One region of the Dickeya fangzhongdai genome, then DNA from elsewhere that is predicted to be linked to it. Evidence: predicted binding sites of a transcription regulator. Region 1 holds the regulator's gene; the other holds the start of a gene.
What was found. Region 1 encodes LexA, which represses DNA repair genes until DNA is damaged. Its sites were predicted from a motif close to TNCTGTATGTACATACAGNA; they were not measured.

Region 2: rmuC (DNA recombination protein RmuC) is a predicted target of LexA. The motif match lies at 2,659-2,678, and genes of this name have one in related genera.

Annotation. Positions count from the first base shown of each region.
Region 1 covers NZ_CP025003.1:687,236-695,039, reverse strand. Annotated here, with positions in the region: gene CVE23_RS03320 (YqjK-like family protein) at 1-158, shown strand, start outside; gene CVE23_RS03315 (DoxX family protein) at 444-839, shown strand; gene CVE23_RS03310 (glutathione S-transferase family protein) at 944-1,930, shown strand; gene CVE23_RS03305 (LysR family transcriptional regulator) at 2,037-2,933, opposite strand; gene CVE23_RS03300 (pirin family protein) at 3,043-3,747, shown strand; gene zur (zinc uptake transcriptional repressor Zur) at 4,000-4,509, shown strand; gene lexA (transcriptional repressor LexA) at 4,813-5,424, opposite strand; gene CVE23_RS03285 (diacylglycerol kinase) at 5,534-5,899, opposite strand; gene plsB (glycerol-3-phosphate 1-O-acyltransferase PlsB) at 6,028-7,804, shown strand, end outside.
Region 2 covers NZ_CP025003.1:214,415-222,218, forward strand. Annotated here, with positions in the region: gene argC (N-acetyl-gamma-glutamyl-phosphate reductase) at 1-246, shown strand, start outside; gene argB (acetylglutamate kinase) at 271-1,044, shown strand; gene argH (argininosuccinate lyase) at 1,162-2,535, shown strand; gene rmuC (DNA recombination protein RmuC) at 2,724-4,256, shown strand; gene ubiE (bifunctional demethylmenaquinone methyltransferase/2-methoxy-6-polyprenyl-1,4-benzoquinol methylase UbiE) at 4,378-5,133, shown strand; gene ubiJ (ubiquinone biosynthesis protein UbiJ) at 5,147-5,755, shown strand; gene ubiB (ubiquinone biosynthesis regulatory protein kinase UbiB) at 5,752-7,389, shown strand; gene tatA (Sec-independent protein translocase subunit TatA) at 7,487-7,741, shown strand; gene tatB (Sec-independent protein translocase protein TatB) at 7,745-7,804, shown strand, end outside.

The DNA.
Region 1 (7,804 bases):
CGCGGATACGCCGCTATCTGGTCGTGATCCCGCCGATCGTCGCCATACTGGGGATACGCCACCCGCGGCGGCTGATGAACCTGGCACGCAAGGCCGCCGGCATCTGGAGCGCATTAAAGCTGATACGCTCCGTAGTGCAATCACCGCCACGGCGGTGAAGCCCGGTTTTCCATCTTTTCGCCGCACGGTTCGTTCACCATGTATCCTCGTCACGTTTTATCATCACCGGGGTCGGCATACATACCGTTTCCCGGTTTTTTCGTTCATCGGTCGCCGGCATGGTCAATTTTTCTGACATAAAACAACAATTTTACTCGCTGGCACCGGCCCGCTTTCGCCTCTAGTATTCTTCCCATCTGTTACACAAACGTTCTAAACAAGCCACGCCGGATGCGCCCTTGTCGATTTTGCTCCGGCAGCAAACACACTACTGGAGAATATCGATGAAAAATTTTGAGAATGCATTGCTGATGGTTGCCCGTATTCTGCTGCCAATCCTGTTTATCGTTGCCGGTTACGGCAAACTGGGCGCATCTTACGCCGCAACCCAACAGTATATGCAGGCGATGGGCGTTCCGGGCGCACTGCTGCCATTGACCATTCTGCTGGAACTGGGCGGCGGTCTGGCGGTTCTGTTTGGCTTCCTGACCCGCACCGCTGCAATCGCCACCGCAATTTTCACGCTGCTGACCGCATTCATTTTCCATACTGATTTCGCTCAGGGCGCCAACCAGTTGATGTTCATGAAAAACCTGTCTATCGCCGGCGGCTATGTACTGCTGTTCGTCACCGGTCCGGGCGCATTCAGCATCGACCGTCTGCTGAACAAAAAATGGTAATGGCAGTCTGAATAATCAGTTGAGCAACACAGCCTGACTATCATTTGATGGCGGTCGACAGCATGCTGTGACCGCCATTGTCATTATTCCTGGAGGATCCAGCTATGGGATTATTGGTTGACGGCGTATGGCACGACACCTGGTATGAAACCCAGTCATCCGGCGGACATTTCAAGCGGCCGCAGACATTTTTCCGCAACTGGGTCACCGCCGACGGCGAAGCCGGCCCGACGGGCACCGGCGGTTTCAAAGCAGAAGCTGGTCGCTACCATCTGTACGTATCGCTGGCCTGCCCCTGGGCTCATCGCACGTTGTTACTGCGAAAACTCAAAGGTCTGGAACAACACATCGATGTCTCGGTGGTGCACCCGCTGATGCTGGACCACGGCTGGACCTTCGACACCGATTTTCCACAGGCCACCGGCGACACGCTATATCAGCACGAATTTCTCTATCAGCTTTATCTGCACGCCAAAGCCGACTACAGCGGGCGAGTCACCGTTCCCGTGCTGTGGGACACTCAGCAGCACACCATCGTCAGCAATGAATCCGCGGATATCATCCGTATGCTCAACAGCGCGTTCGACGGTTGCGGCGCCATACCCGGTGATTACTATCCGCTGGCGCTGCGAGGGCAAATCGACGAGCTGAACGAGTGGATTTACCACCAGGTTAACAACGGCGTGTACAAAGCCGGCTTTGCCACAACGCAAACCGCTTACGACGAATCCGTCGGGCTGGTATTTACCGCCCTGGACAAACTGGAAACCATCCTCGCCCGGCAACGTTATCTGGCCGGCGATCGTCTCACTGAAGCAGACATTCGTTTGTGGACGACGTTGATCCGTTTTGATCCGGTCTATCACACCCATTTCAAATGCGACAAACGCCGGATAAGCGATTACCCGAACCTGTATGGTTATCTGCGTGAGATCTATCAGTTGCCCGGCGTAGCCGACACCGTGGACATAGCGCATATCCGCCACCACTACTATCGCAGTCACGGCACCATCAACCCTCACGGCATCATCTCCGTAGGGCCGGAGATGGACCTGAATACGCCGCACGGCCGTGATAAACGCTACCCGTAATCTCTGGTGAACAGCGCGTACGATTTACCGACACGCTCCAGACACAACAACGCCGCCGGTTGATTTTAGCCAACCGGCGGCGTTGTATTTTGCCTTCATGCCGCCATCAAAACGCGTTGAATATGCGCGGAATTTCCCGTAAAAACCACGCCTTGGCTTCGCCCATACTGTCGCGCCGCCATGCCATGATAATTTGAGCTTCCATGGAATCTTCCGGACTTACCACTCGCAGACGGCCTTCGGCGATATCCTGCGCCACCCGCTCATACGGCATGGTCGCCACCCCCAACCCGGCCAGCAACGCCCGGCGCTTGTCATCCATCGAACTCACGGTCAGGCGCGGCTGTTTATCCAGCAGTTGCACCGTCAACACCGGACGCTCGCGAGCGGTATCAGCGATAGCAATACCCCGGTATTTGACACGAGTCACTTCCGATAACGGTTCGGGCTCATCGTGAATCGGGTGGTCCGGGCTGGCCACATACACGTTTTTCATCAAATAGAGTTTGCGGGTGTTGATCTCTGAAGACGAACGAAAGTGCATGTCCGGCGCGACAACGATATCCGCTCGCCCCTGCTCCAGCCGTTCCCACGCCCCGGCCAGCACTTCGGTCAATAATGACACCTGGGTATTGGCCTTTAGCGATAGCTTGTCCAACAGCGGAAAAAAGTGCTCGGTCGGCACCAGCGCTTCCACCACGATGGTCAGGTGGGTTTCCCATCCTCGCGCCAGCGCTTCGGCATCCGTGGTTAGTTTGTCGGCGGCTTCCAGCAGAATTCGTCCCCGCTCCAGCAGCATCCGTCCGACATTAGTGAATTTGGTGCGATGGCCTGAGCGGTCGAACAGCACCACATCCAGTTCATCCTCCAGTTTCTGCATGGTATAACTCAGAGCGGACGGGACTCGCCCCAGTTCATCTGCAGCGGCAGCAAAACTTCCCCGGCGATCGATGGCGTCCATGACCCTTAAAGCTTCTAGTGTTAATGCCCGTTCTTTTGCCATTTCTTCACTCATTCAGGATTTTTGAACGTACCGACCAGATTAACTGGCTAACAATCCATCGTCCAGACAATTACTATCGCTTTATCAATAATTCTCAGGGTCGAATACCATGATCATTAGCAGAGCAGCAGAACAATGCGGCCAGGCTAACTATGGCTGGTTGCAGGCACGTTACACCTTTTCTTTCGGTCATTACTTTGATCCTGATCTACTGGGTTTCGCCTCGCTGCGGGTGCTCAATCAGGAAGTGCTGGCCCCGGGTGCCTCTTTTCAGCCACGAACCTATCCGCGCGTCGACATTCTGAACATCCTGTTGCAGGGCGAGGCGGAATACCGCGACAGCAACGGTAATCATACCCGCGCCAAAGCGGGCGAAGCCTTGCTGCTGGCCGCCCAGCCCAACGTTAGTTACAGCGAACACAATATCGGCGACGACACGCCGCTGACCCGGCTGCAACTGTGGCTGGACGCCTGCCCAACGCGGGAAAACCGGTGTTTGCAGCGGTTAGCGCTAAAAGACCAACCTTACCAGTTGCTGGCATCGCCGGATGAGTCGGCCAGCGCCTTTCATTTGCGTCAGCAGGTGTGGATCCACCATCTGAATCTGGCGGCCGGCGAGCAGCACAACCTGACGCTAAACGGCAACCGCGCCTATCTGCAATCGATTCACGGCACGATCAGCATCAACGGCAATAGCGCTGCGATTCCCAACGTATTGCGCTGCGGCGACGGCGCGTTTGTTCAGCAGGAAAACAGCCTTATCATCCGGGCGGAAACCGCCACACGAGCATTGCTGATCGATCTGGTGGTCTAAGCCTGACCCGTGCTCGTACAAAGTCCCGCCACGCATGTTGCCTTCCGCCCTGACCACCAGGTTTCAGGGCGGTGCCGGCGCCGCGAATCAGGCCGGTACACGGCAGGGATTCCGCTATGAAGAAAATGAATCGCCAGTTATGCAGTGTGACGAGAGATGGCCTAGCGCAACCTTGCGGCAGCCATCTCGGCGTTTTTATTCAGTCATGGTAAGATGCCGCCATGATTTCACACTCGCTTCAGGGTTACTGCAATGGATTCAACCAATCCGGACAAACTTGTTGCCCAGGCTGAACAGCTTTGCCAGCAACGCAATGTGCGTCTGACGCCACAGCGTCAGGAAGTGTTGCGCTTGATGGCCCAGCAACCCGGTGCGATCAGCGCGTATGATCTGCTGGATTTGCTTCGCGTTTCCGAGCCTCAGGCCAAGCCTCCCACCGTTTATCGCGCGCTGGATTTCCTGCTGGAACAAGGTTTTATCCACAAGGTGGAGTCCACCAACAGCTATGTGCTGTGCCATCATTTCGAAGAACATAGCCATACTTCGGCATTGTTTATATGCGACCGCTGCGGGCAGGTGACGGAACGTCAGACGGAAGGCGTTGAGGAAACGCTGCACCAGTTGGCGAAACAGGCTGGCTTCGCTCTGCGTCACAGTGTGGTGGAAGCCCACGGCTTGTGTGGCGAATGCCAGAAGGTGGAGTCCTGCGAACATCGGGACAGCTGTAATCATGATCACAGCATCATGGTGAAGAAACGCTAAGTGTGAAGCATTGCTTCACACTACTCTTTCTAAATACATGATTCTTAATGAATACATTATTCGTTCTGAAGGCAGCTATTTGTTCTGAAGGCAGCTATTCTTTCTGAAAACAGCTATTCGTTCTAAAGACAGTTATTCGTTCTGAATAAAGTGATTCTTCCTGAATACACCACGCGTCCCTGAATTCATACATCACGTTCAGCCCGGTCAAAGTACCGGGCAGTACAGGCGTTCATCCAGACAAGCTGAACACCTGCATGGGCGGCAGCATCCATCCTTCAAAGGCGGACTAAAGCAGGGGCGTTAGCTCCAGTCGCTGTTGCGGATTACGCCAACCGCCAATCCTTCAATCGAGAAATTCTGCTCACGCAGATCGACCACGATTGGAGCGAACTCTTTGTTTTCCGCCAGCAGTTGCACAACATTGCCCTGCTTTTTCAGTCGCTTGACCGTCACTTCATCTTCAATGCGCGCGACCACCACCTGGCCGTTACGCACATCCTGCGTTTTATGCACCGCCAGCAGGTCGCCGTCCAGAATACCGATATCTTTCATCGACATCCCGCTGACCCGCAGCAGGAAATCGGCGCTGGGCTTGAACATCGCCGGGTCGACCTGATAGTGGCATTCGATGTGCTGTTGCGCCAGCAACGGTTCACCGGCGGCGACGCGACCGATCAACGGCAATCCCTGATCTTCTTCTTCCATCAGCAGGCGAATACCGCGGGAAGCGCCGGTGACGATCTCAATAACGCCTTTACGCGCCAGCGCCTTGAGATGTTCCTCAGCCGCATTCGGCGAACGGAAGCCAAGCTGACTGGCGATTTCGGCCCGGGTGGGCGGCATACCGGTTTGTGAAATATGATCGCGAATCAGATCATAAACCTGCTGTTGTCTGGTAGTTAGCGCTTTCATTCCGCCCCCTGGTTGTTTATACAGTTTCGCTGTGAGTATATACAGGGAAAGTGCCGATGGGAACCGCGATATCGCTATTGCGCGGATTTTTCTGCGATTATGCAAAGCGTCACGCAAAACGATTCCACAGTATCGCCCCCCATACTCCGGTCGCCAGCAAACAGGCGACAAATACCGCCGCCGAACCGATGTCCTTCGCCCGGCCGGACAATTCGTGGTAATCCATGCCGACCCGATCCACCACCGCTTCAATAGCGCTATTGACCAGCTCAAACAGCACGATCAGCACCACGGAACCGATCAACAACAGCCGTTCCACCATTGAAACCGGCAGCCAGCAGGCAATAATAATCGCAGCAAGCGTGAGTAATGACTCCTGGCGAAATGCCGCTTCGTGCCGCCATGCCTGTTTCAACCCTTGTAGCGAATAACCCGCCGCCTTGATGATGCGGGTTATTCCGGTTGTTTTGTTCATGCTTACTCCACCTTTAATTTGTCATTGGCCGCAATTTTAACGCGTCGTCATGGTCTCATCACCACAGATATCCTGCCGGGTTTCTGGTATCCTTGGCCCGCATTGCTAACAAGAGGCTTCTGGTTGTTATGTCAGGTTGGCGTAGAATCTACTATAAACTACTGAATTTCCCACTAAAACTCTTGGTAAAGAGTAAGGTTATCCCACAGGATCCCGTTAACGAACAACGTCTGGATCCGGCGCGGCCGATCTTCTATGTGCTGCCCTACAATTCCAAGGCGGATCTGCTGACTCTGCGCACCAAATGTCTGGAGCTCAATCTGCCCGATCCGTTGCAGCCGTTGCAGATCGACGGAAAAACCTTGCCGAGCCACGTATTTGTCAACGACGGCCCGCGTCTGTTCCGTTACTACGTGCCCAAACAGCAGTCGATAAAGTTGTTTCACGACTATCTGGATCTGCATCGCAACAATCCGGAACTCGACATACAGATGGTGCCGGTGTCGGTCATGTTCGGCCGTTCCCCAGGCCGCGAAGGCCAGAATCAGGACACGCCGCATCTGCGGTTGCTGAACGGCATAGAGAAATTCTTCGCCGTTCTGTGGCTGGGTCGCGACAGCTTTGTGCGTTTCTCCGTTCCCGTTTCGCTGCGTTACATGGCGACCGAGCACGGCACCGACAAGACCATCGCCCACAAACTGGCGCGCGTGGCGCGTATGCACTTCTCCCGTCTGCGACTGGCGGCCGTCGGCCCGCGTTTACCGGTTCGTCAGGAGTTGTTCAACAAGCTGTTGTCTTCCCGCGCCATCGCCAAAGCGATTGATGATGAGGCGCGGGTCAAGAAGATTTCCCACGACAAGGCACAGCAGAACGCCATCACGCTGCTCGAAGAGATTGCCGCCGACTTCTCCTATGAAGCCGTCAGGCTATCCGACCGTGTGCTGGGCTGGACCTGGAACCGTCTGTACCAGGGCATCAACGTGCACAATGCCGAGCGGGTACGCCAGTTGGCGCAGGACGGGCATGAAATCGTCTATGTTCCCTGCCACCGCAGCCACATGGACTATCTGCTGCTCTCTTACGTGCTCTACCATCAGGGGCTGGTGCCGCCGCACATCGCCGCCGGCATCAACCTTAACTTCTGGCCGGCCGGTCCGATCTTCCGCCGTCTCGGCGCCTTTTTCATCCGCCGGACCTTCAAAGGCAACAAGCTCTATTCGACCCTGTTCCGCGAGTATCTGGGCGAGTTGTTTACCCGCGGTTATTCGGTGGAGTACTTCGTCGAAGGCGGCCGTTCTCGCACCGGCCGTTTGCTGGAGCCGAAGACCGGCACGCTGGCGATGACCATTCAGGCGATGCTGCGCGGCGGCACCCGCCCGATCACGCTGGTGCCGATTTACATCGGCTACGAACACGTGATGGAAGTGGGCACCTACGCCAAAGAGCTGCGCGGCGCCACCAAGGAAAAAGAAGGCTTCCTGCAGATGGTGCGCGGGCTGCGCAAGCTGCGTAATCTCGGCCAGGGGTACGTTAACATCGGCGAGCCGCTGTCGCTGACCACCTACCTCAACAACCGCGTGCCGCAGTGGCGCGACGCCATCGATCCTATCGATCCGCAACGTCCGGCCTGGCTGACGCCGACCGTACAGGATATCGCCGACGACATCATGGTGCGCATCAACAACGCGGCGGCGGCCAACGCCATGAACCTGTGCTGCACCGCGCTGTTGGCTTCCCGCCAGCGGGCGCTGACGCGCGAGCAGATGGAAGAGCAGTTGGAGTGTTATCTGCAGTTGTTGCGTAACGTTCCTTACAGCAGCGATATCACCGTGCCGAACAAAACCGCCGCCGAGTTGCTGGAACACGCGCTCGGTATGGACAAGTTCGAGGTGGAAAAGGACAACG
Region 2 (7,804 bases), 470 kb from region 1:
CAGGACGTGGCGGAAGCTTACCACAACGCCTACCATGACAAACCGCTGGTGCGGTTGTATGAGAAAGGCGTACCGGCGCTGAAATCGGTGGTCGGTCTGCCGTTCTGCGACATCGGCTTCGCGGTGCAGGACGAGCACCTGATCGTGGTCGCCACCGAAGATAACCTGCTCAAAGGCGCGGCGGCGCAGGCTGTGCAGTGCATGAACATTCGCTTCGGTTTCCCTGAAACCCAATCCTTACTCTGATGACACCCTGAGGCGCAAAGACCGATGAATCCGTTAATTATCAAATTAGGCGGCGTATTACTGGATAGCGAAGAGGCGCTGGAGCGCCTGTTCACCGCGCTGGTGACCTACCGTCAGCAGCATCAGCGCCCGCTGGTGATCGTGCATGGCGGCGGTTGTCTGGTGGACGACCTGATGAAGAAACTGTCGCTGCCGGTGGTCAAGAAGAACGGCCTGCGCGTGACGCCCGCCGATCAGATCGACATCATTACCGGCGCGCTGGCCGGTTCCGCCAACAAAACCCTGCTGGCCTGGTCGATTCGTCACGGCATCAACGCCGTTGGCCTGAGTCTGGCGGATGGCGGCAGCACGGTGGTCACGCAACTGAACGACGAACTGGGGCACGTGGGTAAAGCCGAAGTCGGCTCTCCGGCGTTGCTCAACACCCTGCTGAATGCCGGTTATCTGCCGGTCATTAGCTCCATCGGCATCACTGCCGGCGGCGAACTGATGAACGTCAACGCCGATCAGGCCGCCACCGCGCTGGCGCAGACGCTGGGCGCCGACCTGATCCTGCTGTCCGATGTCAGCGGCATTCTGGACGGCAAAGGTCAGCGCATCGCGGAAATGACCGCCGGCAAAGCGGAAGAACTGATCGCGCAGGGCATTATTACCGACGGCATGATCGTCAAGGTTAATGCGGCGCTGGACGCGGCGCGCGCGCTGGGACGTCCGGTGGATATCGCCAGCTGGCGTCACGCCGAGCAGTTGCCGGCGTTGTTCAACGGCGTGTCCATCGGCACCCGTATTCTGGCGTAAGCCGCGAGCATCAATCACGTTTTCTCCCGGCGACAACCGCCGGAGAAATACGAGCAGTTCAACGGCGGGGCGGACAGGAGTCGGCCCGCCTTTATCAGAGATACCGGGAGTGTAGTTATGGCTTTGTGGGGCGGACGGTTCACGCAGGCGGCAGATCAACGTTTTAAACAGTTCAACGATTCACTGCGGTTTGATTACCGTCTGGCGGAGCAGGACATCATCGGATCCATCGGCTGGTCCAAGGCGCTGGTGACGGTGAACGTACTGAGCGCTCAGGAACAGCAGCAACTGGAGCTGGCGCTCAACGCACTGCTGAAAGAGGTGCAGGCGGATCCCGACGCTATCCTGCAAAGCGACGCGGAAGACATCCACAGTTGGGTGGAGCAGAAACTGATCGAGAAAGTCGGCGATCTGGGCAAGAAACTGCACACCGGGCGCAGCCGTAACGATCAGGTCGCTACCGACCTGAAACTGTGGTGCAAGGCGCAGGTGAGCGAACTGGCGCAGGCGATCCGTCATCTGCGCGCCGCGCTGGTCGCTACCGCCGAGGCTAATCAGGATGCGGTGATGCCGGGGTATACCCATTTGCAGCGCGCGCAGCCGGTAACGTTCGCCCACTGGTGTCTGGCTTATCATGAAATGCTCGCGCGTGACGAGAGTCGTCTGGAAGACACGCTCAAGCGCCTGGACGTCAGCCCGCTGGGTTGCGGCGCGCTGGCAGGCACCGCCTATCCTATCGACCGCGAGCAACTGGCCGGCTGGCTGGGTTTTGCCTCGGCGACACGCAACAGTCTGGATACGGTATCCGATCGCGATCACGTGCTGGAACTGTTGTCTGACGCCTCCATCGGCATGGTGCACCTGTCGCGCTTCGCTGAAGACTTGATCTTCTTCAACAGCGGCGAAGCGGCGTTTGTCGAACTGTCCGACCGCGTGACCTCCGGCTCCTCGCTGATGCCGCAGAAAAAGAACCCGGACGCGCTGGAGCTGATCCGCGGTAAATGCGGACGGGTGCAGGGCGCGCTGGCCGGCATGCTGGTGACGCTGAAAGGCCTGCCGCTGGCGTACAACAAAGATATGCAGGAAGACAAGGAAGGGCTGTTCGACGCGCTGGACACCTGGCACGATTGCCTGATGATGGCGGCGCTGGTGCTGGAAGGCATTCAGGTGAAACGTCCGCGTTGTCAGGAAGCGGCGCAGCAGGGCTACGCCAACGCCACCGAACTGGCCGACTATCTGGTCGCCAAAGGCGTGCCGTTCCGTGAAGCGCACCACATCGTCGGTGAAGCGGTGGTGGAGGCCATTCGTCAGGGCAAAGCGTTGGAAGCGTTGTCGCTGGCGGATCTCAAACAGTTCAGCGCCGTGATCGAAGACGATGTGTATCCGGTGCTGTCGTTGCAGTCCTGTCTGGAAAAACGCGCCGCGCAGGGCGGGGTGTCGCCGCAACAGGTCGCGCGCGCCATCGCCGACGCAAAACAGCGTCTGGCGTAATCCTTGCGATAAATTCCAAAACCGGCTCAAGGGCCGGTTTTGTTTTTTCTGCCGCCCGCTTTCTGAAGTCGGCTCGCATTTTCTCGTTTGACAGCGGCTTTTTCGGCCGATTTCTCACGTCACCTCTGGACATATATACAGCCTCATTTTACCTTGGCGGGCAGTGGTACTCATAACCCGGAGGCGGTGTGGAGATCTCCTTGTTTTATGGCGTCGGCGGCGGCGTGGTCGGCCTGCTGCTGGGTTGGCTGGCTGCCAGCCTGTGGCAGCAACAGCGTCAGGCGCGGCATGACACCGAATTACAGTTGCAACAGCAGGCGCTGGAACAGGCGCGCCAACAGCTGATTGAAAGCCAGCAGATGCGACGGCAGGACCAGCAGCGGCTGGATCAGCAGACGCAGGAACTGCGTATGCTGCACGGCCAACTGGCGGCTGGCGAGGAAAAGTTGCGGCAACTGGCGGAGCTGCGGGAAGAGTGCGTTCAGCTTAATCAGGAGCTGCGTGCGCTGCGCGAAGCCAACGGCGCACAGGAAGCGGAACTGCGCGAAGTGACGATCCGCCTTGAAGAAACCCGGCTGGCGGCGGAAGAAAAGCAGCGGTTGCTGATGAACAGCGAACAGCGGTTGTCCACCCAGTTTGAAAACCTTGCCAATCGCATCTTTGAACAGAGCGGGCACAAAGTGGACCAGCAAAATCAGCAGAGCATGGAAAAGCTGCTGACGCCGCTACGCGAACAACTGGACGGTTTTCGCCGTCAGGTGCAGGAGAGCTTTGGCGCCGAATCGAAGGAGCGACACACGCTGGCCCATGAGATCCGTAACCTGCAACAGCTTAACGCCCGTATGGCGCAGGAAGCCATCAACCTCACCAATGCGTTGAAAGGGGACAACAAAACCCAGGGCAACTGGGGAGAGGTGGTGTTAAGTCGGGTGCTGGAAAGCTCCGGGCTGCGCGAAGGGCATGAGTATGACACCCAGGTCAGCGTACAAACCGGCAACAACAGTCGCCTGCAACCGGATGTGATAGTCCGGCTGCCGCACGGCAAGGATGTAGTCATCGACGCCAAAATGTCGTTGGTGGCCTATGAGCGTTATTTCAACAGCGACAACGAGGTCGAGCGGGCGGCGGCGCTAAACGAGCATCTGCTGTCCATCCGCAATCATATCCGGCTGCTGGGCAGTAAAGACTACCAGCAACTGCCGGGGTTGCGTTCGCTCGACTATGTACTGATGTTCATCCCGGTCGAGCCGGCGTTTCTGGTGGCGATCGACCGCCAGCCTGATCTGATTACCGAGGCACTGCGTCACAATATTATGCTGGTCAGCCCCACGACTTTGCTGGTAGCGTTACGGACAATTAACAATCTCTGGCGTTACGAGCAGCAAAGCCGCAATGCGCAACTGATCGCCGAACGGGCGTCCCGGCTGTATGACAAACTGCGTTTGTTCGTTGACGATATGGCCGCGCTGGGGCAGGGGCTGGACAAAGCGCAGGCCAGTTACCGTCAGGCGATGAAAAAGCTGGTGTCCGGGCGTGGCAACCTGATCGGTCAGGCCGAAGGGTTTCGTGCGCTGGGGGTGGAGATTAAGCGGCCGGTCAACGTGCCTGTAATGCAAGACGAACCGTTGGCGTATGATGAGTTGCCCGCGCTGTCGCAGGATCTGGATGACGATGCGGCTGAATGCGGTACGGATGATGTGCACAACGGCACGGCGGTATGATGTTGATCAGGTTCGATGTATAGGGTGAAAAGAAGGGCGGTCGCTTTTGGGCGGGGTCTGTTACACTCTCTACCCATTAATAGGTAACACGATCCTGAAGTTGAAAAAGCAGGCGGATAACATGGTAGACGATTCGGAAAAAACGACACATTTTGGTTTTCGCACGGTGGCTAAAGACGATAAGGAAGCCATGGTCGCGGGTGTTTTTCATTCTGTGGCGGCCAAATATGACCTGATGAACGATCTGATGTCGTTTGGCATTCACCGCATCTGGAAACGGTTTACCATCGAATGCAGCGGTGTGCGCCGCGGCCAGCTCGTGCTGGATCTGGCTGGCGGCACCGGCGACCTGACCGCTAAATTCTCCCGTCTGGTGGGGGATGAAGGCGAAGTGGTGCTGGCGGATATCAACGCGTCGATGTTGAAAGTAGGACGCGAGAAACTGCGCAACCACGGTGTGGTGGGCAATGTCAGCTATGTTCAGGCCAATGCCGAAGCCCTGCCGTTTCCGGATAACTTTTTCGACTGCATCACTATTTCGTTCGGGTTGCGTAACGTAACCGAAAAAGAGAAGGCGCTGCGTTCCATGTATCGGGTGTTGAAGCCTGGTGGTCGCCTGCTGGTACTGGAGTTTTCGAAGCCAACCGTGAAAGCGTTAAGCAAGGTATACGATGCTTACTCTTTCCATGTGCTGCCCCGCATTGGCGAAATGATAGCCAGCGACGCCGGCAGCTACCGCTATCTGGCGGAGTCTATCCGTATGCACCCGGATCAGGAAACTCTGAAAGGGATGATGGTCGATGCCGGTTTTGACAGTGTGGATTACTTCAATCTGACCAGCGGTATCGTGGCGTTGCATCGCGGATTTAAATTCTGAGTTGGATACTCCCATGTTGATAATGCCTGTGTTGACGGCGGCACTGGAAACAGCGCTCAACCAGCTGTTGTTCCGCGACCGGAGCATGAAAGCCGCCCGTCAGCGTTTGCACGGAAAAACGTTGCGAGTTGAAGTGGCGGAGCTGGATACGCCGCTGGTATTGGTTTTCTCCGAGTACCGTCTCGATGTCATGAGTCAGTGGTCGGCGCAGCCGGATTGCCTGTTGCAGACCCGCCTGTCGGCGCTGGTGAAACTGCGCGACCGGCAGCAATTGTCCGCGTTGATGCGTAGTGGCGAGCTGGTGCTGGAAGGCGACATTCAGGTTGCGCAGCAGTTTGTCACCTTGCTGGATCTGGCGGAGTTTGACCCGGCGGAGTGGCTGTCGCCCTGGCTGGGCGATGTGGTGGCGCAAGGGCTGAGTCAGGCGGTCGGCAACGTGGCCGGGGCGCTAATGCGCTCGGCGTGCCGCCAGCAGCAGGCGTTGTCGGAAACGGTGACCGAAGAGTGGCGTCTGGCGCCGGGCAAACTGGAAGGGCTGTGGTTTGCCGATGAAGTGGACGCTCTGGCGCAGTCGGCGGAAACCCTGTCCCGCCGGCTGGCAAAACTGGAGGGATCGCCATGACGCCGGGAGAATTGCTGCGGCTGTACCGGATTATCGGGGTGCTGCTGAGTTATGGTCTGGATGAGCTGATTCCGCGTATTCCTCTGACGACGCCGTTGCGTCTTTGGCGTTGCCTTTGGTTCTGGTTGCCGAATCGCCACAAGGACAAACCATTGGGCGAGCGTTTGCGTCTGGCGCTGCAAGAGCTGGGTCCGGTATGGATCAAGTTCGGCCAGATGATGTCGACCCGCCGTGACTTGTTTCCCCCCGCTATCGCCGACCAACTGGCGATGCTGCAGGATCAGGTGGAGCCGTTTGACGGCGAGCTGGCCCGTCGGCAGATCGAGATGTCGATGGGCGGAAAACTGGAAACCTGGTTCGATGATTTTGACGCCAAACCGCTGGCCTCGGCGTCGATTGCTCAGGTGCACACCGCCAGGCTGAAAACCACCGGCAAAGACATCGTCATCAAAGTCATTCGTCCGGATATTCTGCCGGTCATCAAGGCGGATATGCGGTTGATGAATCGTCTGGCTGGCTGGCTGCCGATTCTGCTGCCGGACGGGCGTCGTCTGCGGCCGCGCGAAGTGGTGCGCGAGTATGAAAAAACGTTGCTGGATGAACTGAATCTGCTGCGTGAAGCCGCCAACGCCATCCAGTTGCGGCGCAATTTTGAAAATAGCCCGATGCTGTATGTGCCGGAAATCTACTCTGATTACTGCAACGAACGAGTGCTGGTAATGGAGCGTATTTACGGTATTCCGGTGTCGGATATCGAGGCGCTCAAGCGGCACGGCATCAATATGCCGCTGCTGGCCGAGCGCGGCGTGCAAGTCTTTTTCACCCAGGTGTTCCGCGACAGCTTCTTCCATGCCGATATGCATCCCGGCAATATCTTCATCAGCTACGAGCATCCGGAAGACCCGCAATATATCGGCATTGACTGCGGTATTGTCGGTTCGCTGAATAAAAACGATAAGCGCTATCTGGCGGAGAACTTTATCGCCTTTTTCAACCGCGACTACCGCCGCGTCGCCGAGCTGCATGTAGACTCCGGTTGGGTTCCGCAAGATACCAATGTAGAAGAGTTCGAATTCGCCATCCGTACCGTGTGCGAGCCAATATTTGAAAAGCCGTTAGCAGAAATTTCTTTCGGTCATGTATTATTGAACCTCTTTAATACGGCGCGTCGCTTCAATATGGAAGTGCAGCCCCAACTAGTGCTGCTGCAGAAGACGTTACTGTACATTGAGGGCGTGGGGCGCCAGCTCTACCCGCAACTGGATTTGTGGAAGACGGCCAAGCCTTTTCTGGAAACCTGGCTGAAGGATCAGGTTGGATTGCCCGCCATGTTGCGCGCATTTAAAGAGAAAGCGCCGTTTTGGGTGGAAAAACTGCCTGAGATTCCCGAATTGTTCTATGACGGTTTACGCCAGCATAAGATGCTGAAGCAGAACATGGAGCTGTTGACCAGCGAGCTGCGGACACAACGCACCCGCCATGGTCGGGCCCGTTATATGCTGGGTGTCGGGGCGACGCTGCTGTTGAGCGGGACGATACTGTTGGTCAGTAAGGTAGAGGCCGATATCGTACCGGCTGGCCTAATTGCCGCCGGTTTTGTGGCCTGGATTATCGGCTGGCGTAGTACTCGTTGAGCAGTTGCACCCATTGAACAAGCGCCTCATCAGGAGCCTGACGGTTCCTGATGAACGTGTCACATGAATTCCTTTTGAGTAAAGAGGTAAGCACAGTATGGGCGGTATTAGTATCTGGAATCTGTTGGTTATCGCGGTGATCGTGGTACTGCTGTTCGGAACCAACAAGCTGAGAACCCTGGGTTCCGACCTGGGCGCGTCGATTAAGGGCTTCAAGAAAGCGATGAGCGACGATCAGCCCGCTGCCAACGACGACAAACAACAGGACGCTGACTTTGCGACCAAATCCATTTCGGAGCAGAAGCCGCAAGCCAGTCAGGAAGAGAAAAGCCAGCATAAAGAGCAGGTGTAATCGGTGTTTGATATCGGGTTTAGTGAACTGCTGCTGGTGATGGTGATCGGTCTGGTAGTGCTG